DNA from 2 places in the Streptomyces doebereineriae genome. Region 2 is predicted to be linked to the other one. Evidence: predicted binding sites of a transcription regulator. Region 2 holds the regulator's gene; the other holds the start of a gene.
The links. The regulator HspR, encoded in region 2, represses chaperone genes until heat shock. The targets are predictions, from matches to a motif close to TTGAGNNNNNNNNNCTCAA.

Region 1 (7,468 bases), on a different contig from region 2:
TCGGATCTCCGCCTCGTCCCGTACGCCACCGAGGGCGACGCGGACGAACTTACGGCCCATGGCGTGCGCCACGGATTCCCCGAGGCTGGTCTTGCCGACGCCGGGCGGCCCGACGAGGGCCAGGACGGCACCGCCGCGCCGGCCGCCGACGACACCCAGTCCCCGGTCGCTGCGGCGCTTGCGCACCGCCAGGTACTCGGTGATCCGCTCCTTCACGTCCTCGAGGCCCGCGTGCTCGGCGTCGAGGATCGCCTGGGCGCCCTGGATGTCGTACGCGTCCTCGGTCCGTTCGTTCCACGGCAGTTCGAGGACCGTGTCCAGCCAGGTCCGGATCCAGGAACCCTCCGGGGACTGGTCGCTGGACCGCTCCAGCTTGTCGACCTCCTTGAGGGCGGCTTCCCGCACCTTCTCGGGCAGGTCGGCAGCCTCCACGCGGGCGCGGTAGTCGTCGGACTCCTCGCCCTCCTGCTCGCCGTTGAGCTCGCGCAGTTCCTTGCGTACGGCTTCCAGCTGACGGCGGAGCAGGAACTCCCGCTGCTGCTTGTCGACGCCCTCCTGGACGTCCTTGGCGATGGTCTCGGCGACGTCCTGCTCGGCGAGGTGGTCGCGGAGCTGCTGGGTGGCGAGCTTGAGGCGGGTGACCGGGTCCGCGGTCTCCAGCAGTTCGACCTTCTGCTCGGTGGTCAGGAAGGGCGAGTAACCGGAGTTGTCGGCAAGGGTGGAGACGTCGTCGATGGCCTGCACCCGGTCGACGACCTGCCATGCGCCGCGCTTGCGCAGCCAGGCGGTGGCGAGGGCCTTGTACTCCTTGACGAGTTCGGTGACATGACCGGGCAGCGGTTCGGGGACGGTCTGGTCGACCGTGGTCCCCTCGACCCACAGGGCGGCGCCCGGGCCGGTGGTCCCCGCACCGATCTTCACCCTGCTCCGGCCGCGGATGAGCGCGCCAGGGTCGCCGTCGGCCAGCCGGCCGACCTGTTCGACGGTGCCGAGCACGCCGGTGCTCGCGTAGGTGCCGTCGATGCGTGGCACCAGGAGGACCTTCGGCTTTCCGGGTTCCGAGCGGGCGGCGGCCTCGGCGGCCTCCACCGCGGCGCGGACGTCGGTGTCGTTCAGGTCCAGCGGAACCACCATTCCGGGCAGCACGACCTCGTCGTCGAGCGGCAGCACGGGCAGGGTGAGCGGTGTGGACGTCGAAGCCATGATCTCCCCTTAGGCAGTCAAGTTGAGCTATGCCGACTCAATGCATAGCGCCCTTCGAATGTTCCCCACCCGCCCGCCTGTTCGCTGTCGGCGATCACGGCTGCCGGAATCGGCGGTTCGGGACCTATGGTCATCCAGTAATAGACACATGCCGTTAGCGGCCATTACAGGGGGATGTCATGGACGGAGTCGTACAGGCGTGGGTGACCGGTTGGGTCGTGTCCCGCGGGGCGGCGGCACCGGAGCGTGAGGCGTGGGGCTTCACCGTCGACGTGGGGCAGGTCGCGCAGGTGTCGCGGCACGTTTTCGACGCGCTGGGCGACGGTGTCGACGAAGGTGTGGTGCGCAAGGTGGCGGGCGGGGTGACGGGGGCCGGGGTGTGGCTCAAGGTGTTCCAGGACCCGGAGGTGGTCGGGCCCTGGCTGGACGAGGGCTGGTGGGTGGATCCCGAGCCGGGTTACCTGATGACGGTCCCGCTGACCGGGTCGGCGCGACGGACCGCCGTCCCCGACGGATACCGGCTGCGCATCTGGTCCGTCGGCGGCGTCACCCGCGTACTCGTCGCCGCGCCCGACGGTTCCCTCGCGGCGCGCGGTCAGGTCGCCCCGACCGGCGCGACCGCCGTGTTCGACCAGATCGAGACCGTGGCCGCCCATCGGCGCCGGGGGCTGGGCAGCGTCGTCATGCGCACGCTCCATACCGTGGCGACCGACGCGGGTGCCGAGACCGGCGTCCTCGCGGGAACGCCGGCGGGGCGGGGGCTGTACGAGTCTCTGGGCTGGCATGTGCAAGCTCCGCTCACCAGTGCGAAGTTCGTGGGACCGGACGCCGGGTGACCGTCCGTCACCGCCCACGGAAAACCCGGAGGCGACCGGGGACGGCCTCTGTCATGCTGCGCCGGTGATCGCCCCGATACCTCCGGTGGTTCCCGCCGGCCGCATGGCGGACAACACCCAGCCGGTCCTGGCTCTTCCCGGCGGTCTGGAACTCCGGCCCTGGCGCACGACGGACGCCGGTGCCCTGGTGGCCGCGAGCCACGATCCGGCCATCAGCCGGTGGAACCTGGTGCCGACACTGACCGAGGACGAGGCACGCGCGCGTATCGGGCGGATGCGGGAGCGGTGGGAGAGGGAGACGGGGGCGGTGTGGGCGGTTGCGCGGGAGGACGGGGGCGAAGGGGCGGGCGTCCTGACGAGCACCGGCATCGACCCCGCCGCCGGTCCGCGGGACGAGCACTCCCAAAAACCCCGCCCCGGCGACATCCTCGGCCTCGCCGCCTGGATCGACGTCGACCTCGACCGGGGCCACGCCGAGATCGCCTACTGGGTGCTGCCCGCCGGCCGCGGCACCGGCATCGCGGTCGAGGCCGCCCGGCGGCTCACCGACTGGGCGCTGCACGAGCTCGGCCTGCACCGCCTCACCCTCTGCCACGCCGTCGCCAACGAGGCCTCCTGCCGGGTGGCGGAGAAGGCCGGCTTCCGGCTGGAGGGCACCATGCGCCACGCCCTCCTCCACTCAGACGGCTGGCACGACCAGCACCTCCACGCGCGCGTGCGGGGCGACGACCAGAACGACCGAGATGACCGGGGGAACGAACGACCATGACCACCACAGACATACAGCCCCTCCTCTCCGCCTACGACGACCAGATGCGCGGCGCTCCTCCGACCGCGCCCGCAGGGGTGACGTACGAACAGGACGGACCGCTGCTCAGAATCGTCGGCCAGTTCCGCGGGCTCGTGAGCGGGCCGCGCGACCTGGGCGTCGACGGCGGCGCGCTCGACGAACTCATCGCGCGGCAACGTGACTTCTTCGCGGCACGCGGCGAGGCCGTCGAATGGAAGACCCGCTCCCACGACACCCCGCCCGACCTCACCGAACGACTCCGCGCGGCCGGTTTCGTGCCCGAGGAGCGGGAGACCGTACTGGTCGGCCGCGCCGCCGAGATGGCCGTACGACAGACCACGCCACCGGCAGGCGTCACCGTGCGCCGCGTCACGGCGGACGCGGACATGCGCCGGATCGCCGCGATGGAGTCGGCGGTCTGGGGCCAGGACTGGAGCTGGCTCGCCGACGACCTCATCGGCAGGGTGGCCGCCGCGCCGGACGACATCGCGGTGTACGTCGCCGAGGCGGACGGCGAAGTGGTGTGCGCCGCCTGGCTGGTGTTCCGCACGGGCACGGGGTTCGCGAGCCTGTGGGGCGGATCCACGCTCGCCGAGTGGCGGGGCAAGGGCATCTACCGCGCCCTGGTCGCCGTGCGCGCCGCTCTCGCCGTCGCCCGCGGAGTCACCTATCTGCACGTGGACGCGTCCGACGACAGCGCGCCCATCCTGCGCAGGCTCGGCATGCACGCGGTGACCACGACGACGCCGTACGTCTGGACGCCCCCGGGTCTCTGACCATCGCACCTAGGGCCTGTCGGTGACGGGCTGACGTACGCGGTGCCACCGCCGTACCACCGGCCAGGTCGCGACGCCGATCGTCAGGGCGATCAGATGGCCCCAGTCGGTCATCGGGTCGGTGAACGCGATCAGGTCGGTCAGCAGCGTCCAGGCGAAGAGGGCGAGCAACGGCCGGCGCAGCCACGGCGCGAGCAGCCCCGACAGCGCGCCGAGGCTCGCGGCCACACCGAAGCTGACTCCGTAGTCGAGACGGTGCAGTGAGCTGGCGGGCAGATGCCCGACCAGGACCGCGAGTCCTATGGGGACCTCCGTGGCGAGGGTCGCGCCGACATGCCCGAGCAGGAAGACGCCGGCCGTGCGCACCCCACCGATCCGACGCTCCAGCGCGGTGAGGACGAACAGCAGGGCGACGGCGTACGGCGAGAGGATCCCGCCCGCGATCCACAACGCGCTGGCGACCAGCACCAGTACGGGCGTCCGCACGAGGTGGGCGACATCGGTGCTGGAGCCCTGATGCAGGGTGTGCACGAGGGCGGGGTCAAGATGCGCGGCGACGAGCGAGACGACGGCCAGGACGGCGCCGTAGACGAAGGTGAACGGGGTCCCGGCGGGGCTGGGGAACAGCCGCCGCAGGCGGGGGACGCGAAGTCGGGTGTCCGGGGCGGTCGTTGCCGGAGGTGTCACCGGTGTCTCGGCGGCACCGGTCTGGCCTCCTTCCCGCTGCCGGGGCATCCCGTCGAGCAGTCCCGCCACCGGCGCAGGGGCGGGCGCGTCGTCGGAAGGAGTGGCAGGCACGGTCCGTTCCAAGGTGAGCTGCTCCTTCCGTTCCGTCCCAGCCTTCGCGCCCGACCCACCCGCTGTCTGTGACCGGCGCCACCTCGCCCCCGATTCACAGGGACTTCTCAAGAAGTCCCGGTCAGGACGCCGTACCTGCCAGGATGGGCCGATGCCCACCTCGTACGACATTCCCGAAGTCCTGGACCGTCGCGAGGGCCCCTACGGAGAGGTGGTCCTGCGGCGCCACGGCGAGTTGCTCCAGATCATCGCCAACGGCTGCTTCCTGATGGACACCTCCGACGGACGCTCCGAGCGGATGCTCGTCGACGCGGCGCTCGACGCCCTCGACGACCGCCCCGCCCCGCACGTCCTCATCGGCGGCCTCGGCGTCGGCTTCTCGCTCGCACATGCGGCCGCGAACCCACGCTGGGGGCGGATCACGGTCGTCGAGCGGGAACCGGCGATCGTCGACTGGCACCGCGCGGGCCCGCTCTCGGCGCTCTCGGCCGAGGCGCTCACCGATCCCCGGGCGAACATTCTGGAAACGGATCTAGTCGGATTCGTCAATGAGACATGCGCCACTTTTGACGCGCTGTGCCTCGACATCGACAACGGACCCGACTGGACGGTCACGGAGGGCAACGGCGGACTCTACGCGCGTGCCGGACTCACAAGTTGCGCAAGGGTGTTGAAGCCGGGCGGGGTACTGGCCGTGTGGTCCGCGAAACCCTCTGCGGAATTTGAGGGATCCCTATCAAATGCCGGGTTCCAGCAGGTACGTACCGAGGAGATCCACGTTGCCCGGGGCGTACCGGACGTCGTGCACCTTGCCGTCCGACCTGGATAGCAAAGGGGTGATGACTCCCCGTACTCTGCTTCCCTACGCCGATCATTCAAGCGTCAATCGCAGTCATGCGCAGACAAGGAATCACCCCACATGGTTCCGGAAAGCACTCCCCAGGGGCGGGCGATGGAGCAGACACACACCTCCCACAACGGCACGACGGCTACGCCGGGCGCACAGCGCCGGGTACTGGTCGTCGAGGACGATCCGACGATCGTCGACGCCATCGCGACCCGCCTGCGCGCCGAGGGATTCCTCGTGCAAACGGCGGTCGACGGTCCGTCGGCGGTGGACACGGCAGAGGCCTGGCAGCCGGACCTGCTGATCCTCGACATCATGCTGCCCGGCTTCGACGGTCTCGAGGTCTGCCGCCGTGTGCAGGCCGCCCGTCCGGTGCCGGTGATGATGCTCACCGCGCGGGACGACGAGACCGACATGCTGGTCGGGCTCGGCGTCGGCGCCGACGACTACATGACCAAGCCGTTCTCGATGCGTGAGCTGGCCGCGCGCGTGCACGTCCTGCTGCGGCGGGTCGAGCGGGCCGCACTGGCGGCCGCGACGCCCCGGTCCGGCATCCTCCGGCTCGGCGAGCTGGAGATCGACCACGCGCAGCGCCGGGTGCGGGTGCGCTCGGAGGACGTGCATCTGACGCCCACCGAGTTCGACCTCCTGGTGTGCCTGGCGAACACCCCGCGCGCGGTGCTCTCCCGTGAGCAGCTGCTGGCCGAGGTGTGGGACTGGGCGGACGCCTCCGGCACCCGCACGGTCGACAGCCACATCAAGGCGCTGCGCCGGAAGATCGGCGCCGAACGGATCCGTACGGTGCACGGCGTGGGCTACGCCCTGGAGACGCCGACGCCATGAGCGAGGGTCCGGCCGGCCGGAGAAGCCCCAGGGAGCCCTGGGGCGGCGTAAGCCCGTTCTCGATCAAGACGAAGCTGGGTGTCCTGGTCGTCATCGCGGTCCTCATCACCACCGGGCTGATGATGATCGCGATGCGCACGGCGACGGAGCTGCGCTTCATCACGGTCTTCTCGATGATCGCCACACTGCTCATTACGCAGTTCGTGGCGCATTCGCTCACCGCGCCACTGGACGACATGAACGCGGTCGCCCGGTCCATCTCGCACGGCGACTACACCCGCCGGGTGCGCGAGAACCGGCGGGACGAGCTGGGCGACCTGGCCCAGACGATCAACCGCATGGCGGACGACCTGGAGGCCCAGGAACGCCAGCGCAAGGAACTTGTGGCAAATGTCTCCCACGAGCTGCGCACGCCCATCGCGGGCCTGCGCGCGGTGCTGGAGAACATCGTCGACGGGGTCACCCAGGCCGACCCCGAGACCATGCGCACGGCCCTGAAGCAGACCGAGCGGCTCGGCCGGCTGGTGGAGACGCTGCTGGACCTGTCCCGGCTCGACAACGGCGTCGTACCGCTGAAAAAGCGCCGTTTCGAGGTGTGGCCGTACCTGTCGGGCGTGCTGAAGGAGGCCAACATGGTCGCCACGGCGCGCGCGGGCATCGCGTCCGGGTCCGGCAGTCACACCCGCAACGACGTCCATCTGCACCTCGACGTGTCCCCGCCGGAGCTCACCGCGCACGCCGACCCGGAGCGCATCCACCAGGTCGTCGCCAACCTCATCGACAACGCGGTCAAGCACAGCCCGGCGCACGGCCGGGTGACGGTCAAGGCGCGGCGCGGGTCCCTGCCGGAGTCGCTCGAGCTGGAGGTGCTCGACGAGGGCCCCGGCATTCCGCGCTCGGAGTGGCACCGCGTCTTCGAGCGGTTCAACCGCGGCCAGGTCAGGCGGCCGCACGGGCCGGGCAGCGACGGCGGCACCGGACTCGGGCTCGCGATCGCCCGCTGGGCGGTGGATCTGCACGGCGGCCGGATCGGAGTGGCCGAATCCGATCGGGGCTGCAGGATCCTTGTCACCCTTCCAGGACTTCCATCTCTGCCAAGTTGACGTAAAGTTCGAAGCGGAGCCACAAGATCCATCTCTGTTCCGCGTCGACGGACACGTGTGATCAGGCAGAGGGCCGCGCCGCCGTCGCGCAGGGCCCCGCCGGGCGCTTCCCTCTCGTGGATTCACGCAGCGGAACCACGCTTGTTTCCCGCCATTTCCACCCCCGAAACCCGCTCTTTGATGTGACTTACACGACGATGGACCGGCCCGGCCTGACCTTCACCGTCTTGGGGGCGTAGCCTTTATTCCCGCTGTCCATCACCTTGTGAGAA
Region 2 (7,468 bases):
CACCGGTCTGGACGGCATCCGCGTGTACGTCGACGGCGTCCGCAGGATCGACCTGTGGAAGAACGTCTCCACCACGGTCAAGAAGACCGCGAACGTGACGATCCCGTCCGGCAGGCACACCCTGCGGATCGACTACACCAACTGGACCGGCGCCGCCAAGGTCAAGGTCACCTAGGCGAAGAACAAGGAGATGCACCTCGCCGGCTACCGGGTCTACCGGCGCCCGAAGGGCACCTCCTTCGGCAGCAAGCCGCTCACGACGACCACCTCGACGTCGTACACCGACAGCGCCCTGCCGGTGACCGGCGACACGTACTACTACGAGGTCCGCGCCTACGACAAGGCGGGCAACGAGTCGGGCGGCACCGCCGACCAGGCCGTGACCACGGCCGACCGCACCGGACCGGCCGCGGCGACCGGGACGACCGCGCTGGGCACCACGGCGGGCAACTCCGTCACCTGGCAGGCGTCCTCGTCGAAGGACGTCGAGCACTACGAGGTGTGGGCCGCGCGCAATGGCGATCCCGACCCGGACGGGCCCGAGATCGTGTCCGGTACGTCGTTCCTCGACCGGCTCGCGGAGGCGGGGGTGCCGTACCTCTACACGATCCAGGCCGTCGACGGCGCGAACAACCACTCGCCGGTCTCGGCCCCGGTGACCGTCACCCGTCCCGTCGCCTCGGCGGTGCCCGCCCCGACCGCAGTCACCGGTACGCCCGCCGACGCGTCCACCGAGGTGACGTGGACGGCGGCCGACGCCACCGGCTACCGCGTCTACCGCCGTACCGACGTCAACGGCGCCTGGAGCCTGCTGGGCACCGCGTCCGGCACGTCGTACGAGGACACCTCCGCCCCGAAGGGCAAGGCCTTCTACTACGTGGCCGCCGTCGACACCCAGGGCGCCGACTCGGTGCCCTCCACCGAGGTCACCGTCGACCGGCTCACCCCGGCCACCGCGACCGGCCCGGCCGCACCGAAGCTGACCCTGGTCACGAACGGGATACCGGCGCGCTCCCCCATCCAGGTCACGGCGGCCCCCGGCGCGGGTGACGAGGGACGCCTCCTGAAGGGCTGGTCCTGGGAGATCTCGGGCGCCTGCGGATCCAGCGGCACCCAGTTCTCCACCACCGGCACCCTCTCCTGGACGGCCCCCTGGAACGGCCCCTGCGTCGCCGAGGTGTACGCCGTGGACGCAGACGGCACATGAGAAGGGGCCCGGAGAGATCTCCGGGCCCCTGCCTCCGTGGCTGTGCCTAGTCCTTGGTCCGCTTGGGCCGCCACACCACCAGCGCGCTGGTCTGCTGGACCTCCTGGTACGGCACCAGGTCACGGCGGTACGACGCGTGCACCGCCGCCTCGCGCTGCTGCATGGCCGCCGCGGCGCCCTCTACGGCGGCCTGGAGCTCGGCCACCCTCGACTGGAGGGCGGCGACCTGGTTCTCCAGTTCGATGATGCGCTTGATGCCGGCGAGGTTGATGCCCTCGTCCTGCGACAACTGCTGGACGGTGCGCAGCAGTTCGATGTCGCGGGCCGAGTAGCGCCGGCCCCGGCCCGGGGTGCGGTCCGGGGACACCAGACCCAGACGGTCGTACTGGCGCAGTGTCTGCGGGTGCAGGCCGGACAGCTGGGCCGCCACCGAGATGACGTAGACCGGGGTCTCCTCGGTCAGTTCATACGGGTTGCGTCGACGGCCGTCCATCTCGATCAAGCTCCCTTCGCGGCCTGGAACAGCTCCGCCCGTGGATCCTCACCCACGGTCGCCTCGCGATACGCCTCGAGCGCGTCACGAGCCTTCCCCGACAGCTCGGTCGGGACACTCACCTCGACGGTGACCAGCAGATCGCCCCGGGTGCCGTCCTTGCGGACCGCGCCCTTGCCCCGCGCCCGCATGGTGCGGCCGTTGGGTGTGCCCGGGGGCAGTTTCAGCGTCACGGCGGGGCCGCCCAGTGTCGGCACCCTGACCTCGCCGCCGAGCGCCGCCTCCGAGAAGGTCACCGGGACCGTCACCGTGAGGTTGTCGCCCTTGCGGCCGAAGACGGGGTGCGTGTCGACGTGCACGGTGACGTACAAGTCGCCCGCGGGGCCGCCGCGTTCACCGGGCGCCCCCTTTCCGCGCAGCCGGATCCGCTGGCTGTCGGACACCCCGGCCGGGATGCGGACCTGCATGGTGCGGGAGGACTTCGCCCGCCCTGAGCCCTTGCAGATCTCGCAGGGGTTCTCCGCGATCAGGCCGCGGCCCTTGCAGTCCGGGCAGGGGTCCGTGAGGGAGAACCCTCCGCCGGAGCCCCTCGCCACCTGGCCGGTGCCCACGCACGTCGGGCACACGCGCGGGTTGCCGTTGGCGTCGCCGGTGCCCGAGCAGGCCTTGCAGGGGGCCTGCGAGGACATCCTGAGCGGGACCGTCGCGCCCTCGATCGCCTCGGTGAAGCTGAGGGTGACCTCGGTGTCGATGTCCTGGCCGCGCCTGGGCTGGACGCGCGTAGTTCCGGAGCTGCCCCGGTTGAACAGGCCCCCGAAGACGTCTCCGATTCCGCCGCCGAAGCCGCCGGCTCCCTGGTTCCCGCCCTGGGCGCCGCCTCCGAAGAGGTCGCCCAGGTCGAAGTTGAAGGAGCCGCCCGCGCCGCCCGGCCCCGGGCGGAAGCCGCCGTTGCCGAACAGGGCGCGGGCCTCGTCGTACTCCTTGCGCTTCTTGGGGTCACCGAGGATGTCGTTCGCCTCGGAGATCTCCTTGAAGCGCTCCTCGGCCTTGGTGTTGCCCTTGTTGGCGTCCGGGTGGAACTCGCGGGCGAGCTTCCGGTACGCCTTCTTGATCTCGGCCTCGGTGGCGTCCTTGGGGACGCCGAGGACCTTGTAGTAGTCCTTCTCGATGAAGTCCTTGGTGCTCATCCTCGACGCGCCCCCTTTCCGGTGTCCCGATCGTTCTCTTCGACCTCAGCCCTCCTCAGGGCCGTTGTCCTTGTCGTCGCCGGCCTCGGAGCCGTCCTCGGCCTTGACCGCCTGCGCGCCCGGCTGCGGTTCGGCCACGGCCACCCGCGCGGGGCGGATGGTGCGCTCGCCGAAGCGATACCCAGGCTGCAGAATCGCCACGCACGTCGTCTCCGTGACGTCGGGCGCGTAACTGTGCATCAGGGCCTCGTGGATCGTCGGGTCGAAGGGCTCGCCCTCCTTGCCGAACTGCTGCAGGCCCATCTTCGCCGCGACGGTCTCCAGGGACTCCGCGACGGACTTGAACCCGCCGAGAAGTTCACCGTGTTCCCGCGCGCGGCCGATGTCGTCGAGCACGGGCAGGAGCTCGGTCAGGAGGTTCGCGATGGCGATCTCCTTGACCGTGATCCGGTCCCGCTCCACACGGCGGCGGTAGTTCTGGAACTCGGCCTGGAGCCGCTGGAGGTCCGCGGTGCGCTCTTCGAGCGCCTTGCGCACCTGGTCCAGCTGGGCCGTCAGGCCGGCGATCTGGGCACTTGCGTCCCCGGCCGGGGCCGCCCCTTCCTGGGGGGCGGCCTTCGGCTCGGCGTCGTCGGGGGTGGCGCCGGAGGGGACGTCGGGCTTCTCGTCGAAGCCCGGGGTCTCCTCCGTCACGCGGCACCGTCCTTGCGCTCGTCGTCCACGATCTCGGCGTCCACGACGTCGTCGTCCGCCTTGGCCTGCGAGGCCCCGGCGTCGTCGGCGTCACCCGCGCCCTGCGCGGCCTGGGCGTCGGCGTACATGGCCTGGCCGACCTTCTGGGAGACCGCGGCGACCTTCTCGGTGGCGGTGCGGATCTCCGCGGTGTCCTCGCCCTTGAGCGCGGCCTTCAGCTCCTCGACGGCGGCCTCGACCTCGGTCTTGACCTCGCCGGGGACCTTGTCCTCGTTGTCCTTGAGGAACTTCTCCGTCTGGTAGACGAGCTGCTCGCCCTGGTTGCGGCTCTCGGCGGCCTCGCGGCGGCGGTGGTCCTCCTCCGCGTACTGCTCGGCCTCCTGGCGCATCCGGTCGACCTCGTCCTTCGGCAGCGAGGAGCCGCCGGTGACGGTCATCTTCTGCTCCTTGCCCGTGCCCAGGTCCTTCGCGGTCACGTGCATGATGCCGTTGGCGTCGATGTCGAAGGCGACCTCGATCTGCGGGACACCGCGCGGGGCCGGCGGCAGACCGGTCAGCTCGAACATCCCGAGCTTCTTGTTGTACGCCGCGATCTCGCGCTCGCCCTGGTAGACCTGGATCTGCACGGAGGGCTGGTTGTCCTCGGCGGTGGTGAAGATCTCGGACCGCTTGGTCGGGATCGTCGTGTTCCGCTCGATGAGCTTGGTCATGATGCCGCCCTTGGTCTCGATGCCGAGGGACAGCGGGGTCACGTCGAGGAGCAGGACGTCCTTGACCTCACCCTTGAGGACACCGGCCTGCAGGGCGGCGCCGATGGCGACGACCTCGTCCGGGTTGACGCCCTTGTTGGCGTCCTTGCCGCCGGTCAGCTCCTTGACGAGCTCGGCGACGGCGGGCATACGGGTGGAGCCACCGACGAGGACGACGTGGTCGATCTCGTTGATGGAGACGCCGGCGTCCTTCATGACGTTGAAGAACGGGGTCTTGCAGCGCTCCAGGAGGTCCGCGGTCAGCTGCTGGAACTGAGCCCGGGTGAGCTTCTCGTCCAGGTGCAGCGGGCCCTCGGCGGAGGCCGTGATGTAGGGCAGGTTGATCGAGGTCTCGGTGGAGCTGGACAGCTCGATCTTGGCCTTCTCGGCCGCCTCACGCAGACGCTGCAGCGCCATCTTGTCCTTGGCCAGGTCCACGCCGTGACCGGACTTGAACTGCTGCACCAGGTAGTCGACGACGCGCTGGTCCCAGTCGTCACCACCGAGGTGGTTGTCACCGTTGGTGGCCTTCACCTCGACGACGCCGTCGCCGATCTCGAGGAGGGACACGTCGAAGGTGCCGCCACCGAGGTCGAAGACGAGGATCGTCTGGTCGTCCTTGTCGAGGCCGTACGCGAGCGCGGCCGCGGTGGGCTCGTTGACGATACGCAGGACGTTCAGGCCCGCGATCTCGCCGGCCTCCTTGGTCGCCTGACGCTCGGAGTCGTTGAAGTACGCCGGGACGGTGATGACCGCGTCGGTCACCTTCTCGCCCAGGTAGGACTCGGCGTCCCGCTTCAGCTTCTGCAGGATGAAGGCGGACATCTGCTGCGGGTTGAAGGGCTTCCCGTCCAGCTCCGTCTTCCAGTCGGTGCCCATGTGGCGCTTCACGGACCTGATGGTCCGGTCCACGTTGGTGACCGCCTGGCGCTTGGCCACCTCGCCGACCAGCACTTCGCCGTTCTTCGCGAAGGCGACGACGGACGGCGTGGTCCTGGCACCCTCGGCGTTGGTGATGACGGTGGGCTCGCCGCCTTCGAGAACGCTGACGACGGAGTTAGTCGTGCCCAGGTCGATGCCGACCGCACGTGCCATGGTTGATTCCTCCAGCTGACTTGAGTGGAACGGACTCAAGTGTGCACGACCGCCCCGCCTCGGTCAACAGACCTGAGTCGTGCGGGCTCAACTCTTATCCGTTCCTTACACGCAACTGGGTCGTGACCTGCGGTGATACGCGGCGCGTGGCCGCGTTGGACTTCACGTTCGGCTTGACGCGAAGCAGGACGAGCACGACCACCAGGGCGACCGCGGCGACCCACAGGGCCCCCGTCGCGGCGATCCACCCGAGGTGCACGAGGGCCCCGACGAGTACCCCGCCGAAGGCCGCGACACCCAGGACGACGGACGCCCCCTGCGGAGTGAGCCCCAGCCGCCGCAGCCGGTGGGCGAGATGGTCGGGGGCGGCACGCAGCAGCGGCCGCCCGGACAGCCCCCGGGCGAGAACGACGAGTACGACGTCGGCGGCCACCACCGCGTTCAGCGCGAACAACACCCCCGCGCCGGAGCCGAGTTCCTGCCCCGCGCGGGTCGTCACGGCGGCGGACGCCAGCACGAACCCGGTGAACAGGGCCCCGCACGCGCCGAGTCCCACCCGCGCGGGATGCCAGTTGTGCATCAGGAACCCGGTCAGCGCGGCGGCCAGCACGCTCAGCAGGACGGCCACCGAGTCCATCACCTCGGCCGCCGCACAGGCCCCCGCCCCGAAGGCGGTGACGACCCCGACGGTCCCGGCGACCCCTTCGGCGTGGTCCAGCGCCTTGAACCCGAGGGCGACGAACACGATCCAGCCGGCCGCGAGGAGCCCGGCGGGCACCCCTGTCTCCTCGTACGGCACGACACACAGCGCCGCCACCGCCGTACCGCCCACGAGGAACCGCGCCTTGACCCGCCGTACGTCGGCGACGAGCCCGAGGAGGGCGACGGCGGCCCCGACGACGAGCAGCCGCTCGACCTCGGGCCCCAGGGGCGTGACCCCCTTCCAGTCCCCGACCGCCGCGACCAGACAGGTGGCGGCGACCACCGCCACACCGCCGGACAGCGGCATGGGTCGCCGCCATCGCCGGTCGACGATCCCGAGACGCAGGGCGGGCACCCGCAGCACGGCGGCGAGCACGGCTGCGAGGAGCAGGGCGGAGGTGGCGGCGAGGATCCCATAGAGCACAAGCCCAAATTAGCGGCGTATGCACCAATTCATCACGAATAACACGATCGGGTTTTAAGGTAACCCTCAGCGATTCAGATCACCCTGTGCCCGGCTACAGTGCGGCAGAAGATGGGGGTAGTCTCAGACGGACTGCATAAGTTACCGCTTAGTAATCTCGCTCGTAGAACCCTCGCAGGCCCGAGGAGCCCCGAAATGCAACTCGCCGCGATCATCGTGTCGCTGGTACTGACCGTGGTCGGCGTGGCCCTGCTCGCGCGCGCCATCGGCCAGTTCGTCCGGTACTTCAAGCTGGGCCAGCCCGTGCCCGCCGGAAGCAGGAACGACAACCCCTACGCCCGCAGTGTGACGCTGGTGAAGGAGTTCCTCGGCCACACCCGGATGAACCGGTGGGGCATCGTCGGCTTCGCCCACTGGTTCGTGGCGATCGGCTTCCTGACGCTGCCGCCGACCCTCGCGCAGGCGTTCGGCCAGCTCTTCAAGGCCGACTGGGTGCTGCCGGTCATCGGCGAGTTCCTGCCGTTCGAGATGTACATCGAGTTCATCGGTGTCATGACCGTGCTCGGCATCGCCGCGCTCATCGTGATCCGCCTGCTGAGCCTGCCCTCCCGCCCCGGCCGCAAGTCCCGCTTCGCGGGCTCCAAGGCCGGTCAGGCGTACTTCGTCGAGTACGTCATCCTCACCATCGGCCTCGCCATCTACGTGCTGCGCGGCCTCGAGGGCGCGCTGCACCACGTGGAGGGCTACGAGGCCGGGTACTTCGCCTCGTACCCGCTGGTGCTGGCCTTCAAGGGCCTGAGCGTCTCCGCGCTGCAGAACCTCGTCTACTTCGTCGCGACGATCAAGATCGGCACGTCCTTCGTGTGGATGATCGTCGTCTCGCTCAACACCAACATGGGTGTGGCCTGGCACCGCTTC

Region 1: a site for HspR is predicted at 1,226-1,244, ahead of lon (endopeptidase La). Genes of this name have one in related genera too.

The regions. Positions count from the first base shown of each region.
Region 1 covers NZ_JAVREZ010000004.1:520,756-528,223, forward strand. Annotated here, with positions in the region: gene lon (endopeptidase La) at 1-1,203, opposite strand, end outside; gene RNB18_RS15275 (GNAT family N-acetyltransferase) at 1,383-2,039, shown strand; gene RNB18_RS15280 (GNAT family N-acetyltransferase) at 2,104-2,808, shown strand; gene RNB18_RS15285 (GNAT family N-acetyltransferase) at 2,805-3,605, shown strand; gene RNB18_RS15290 (rhomboid-like protein) at 3,615-4,415, opposite strand; gene RNB18_RS15295 (spermine/spermidine synthase domain-containing protein) at 4,555-5,232, shown strand; gene RNB18_RS15300 (response regulator transcription factor) at 5,356-6,093, shown strand; gene RNB18_RS15305 (HAMP domain-containing sensor histidine kinase) at 6,090-7,196, shown strand.
Region 2 covers NZ_JAVREZ010000002.1:339,999-347,466, forward strand. Annotated here, with positions in the region: partial or broken gene RNB18_RS07100 (PA14 domain-containing protein) at 1-409, shown strand, start outside; gene RNB18_RS07110 (heat shock protein transcriptional repressor HspR) at 1,254-1,700, opposite strand; gene dnaJ (molecular chaperone DnaJ) at 1,706-2,887, opposite strand; gene grpE (nucleotide exchange factor GrpE) at 2,933-3,580, opposite strand; gene dnaK (molecular chaperone DnaK) at 3,577-5,424, opposite strand; gene RNB18_RS07130 (MraY family glycosyltransferase) at 5,519-6,550, opposite strand; gene RNB18_RS07135 ((Fe-S)-binding protein) at 6,746-7,468, shown strand, end outside.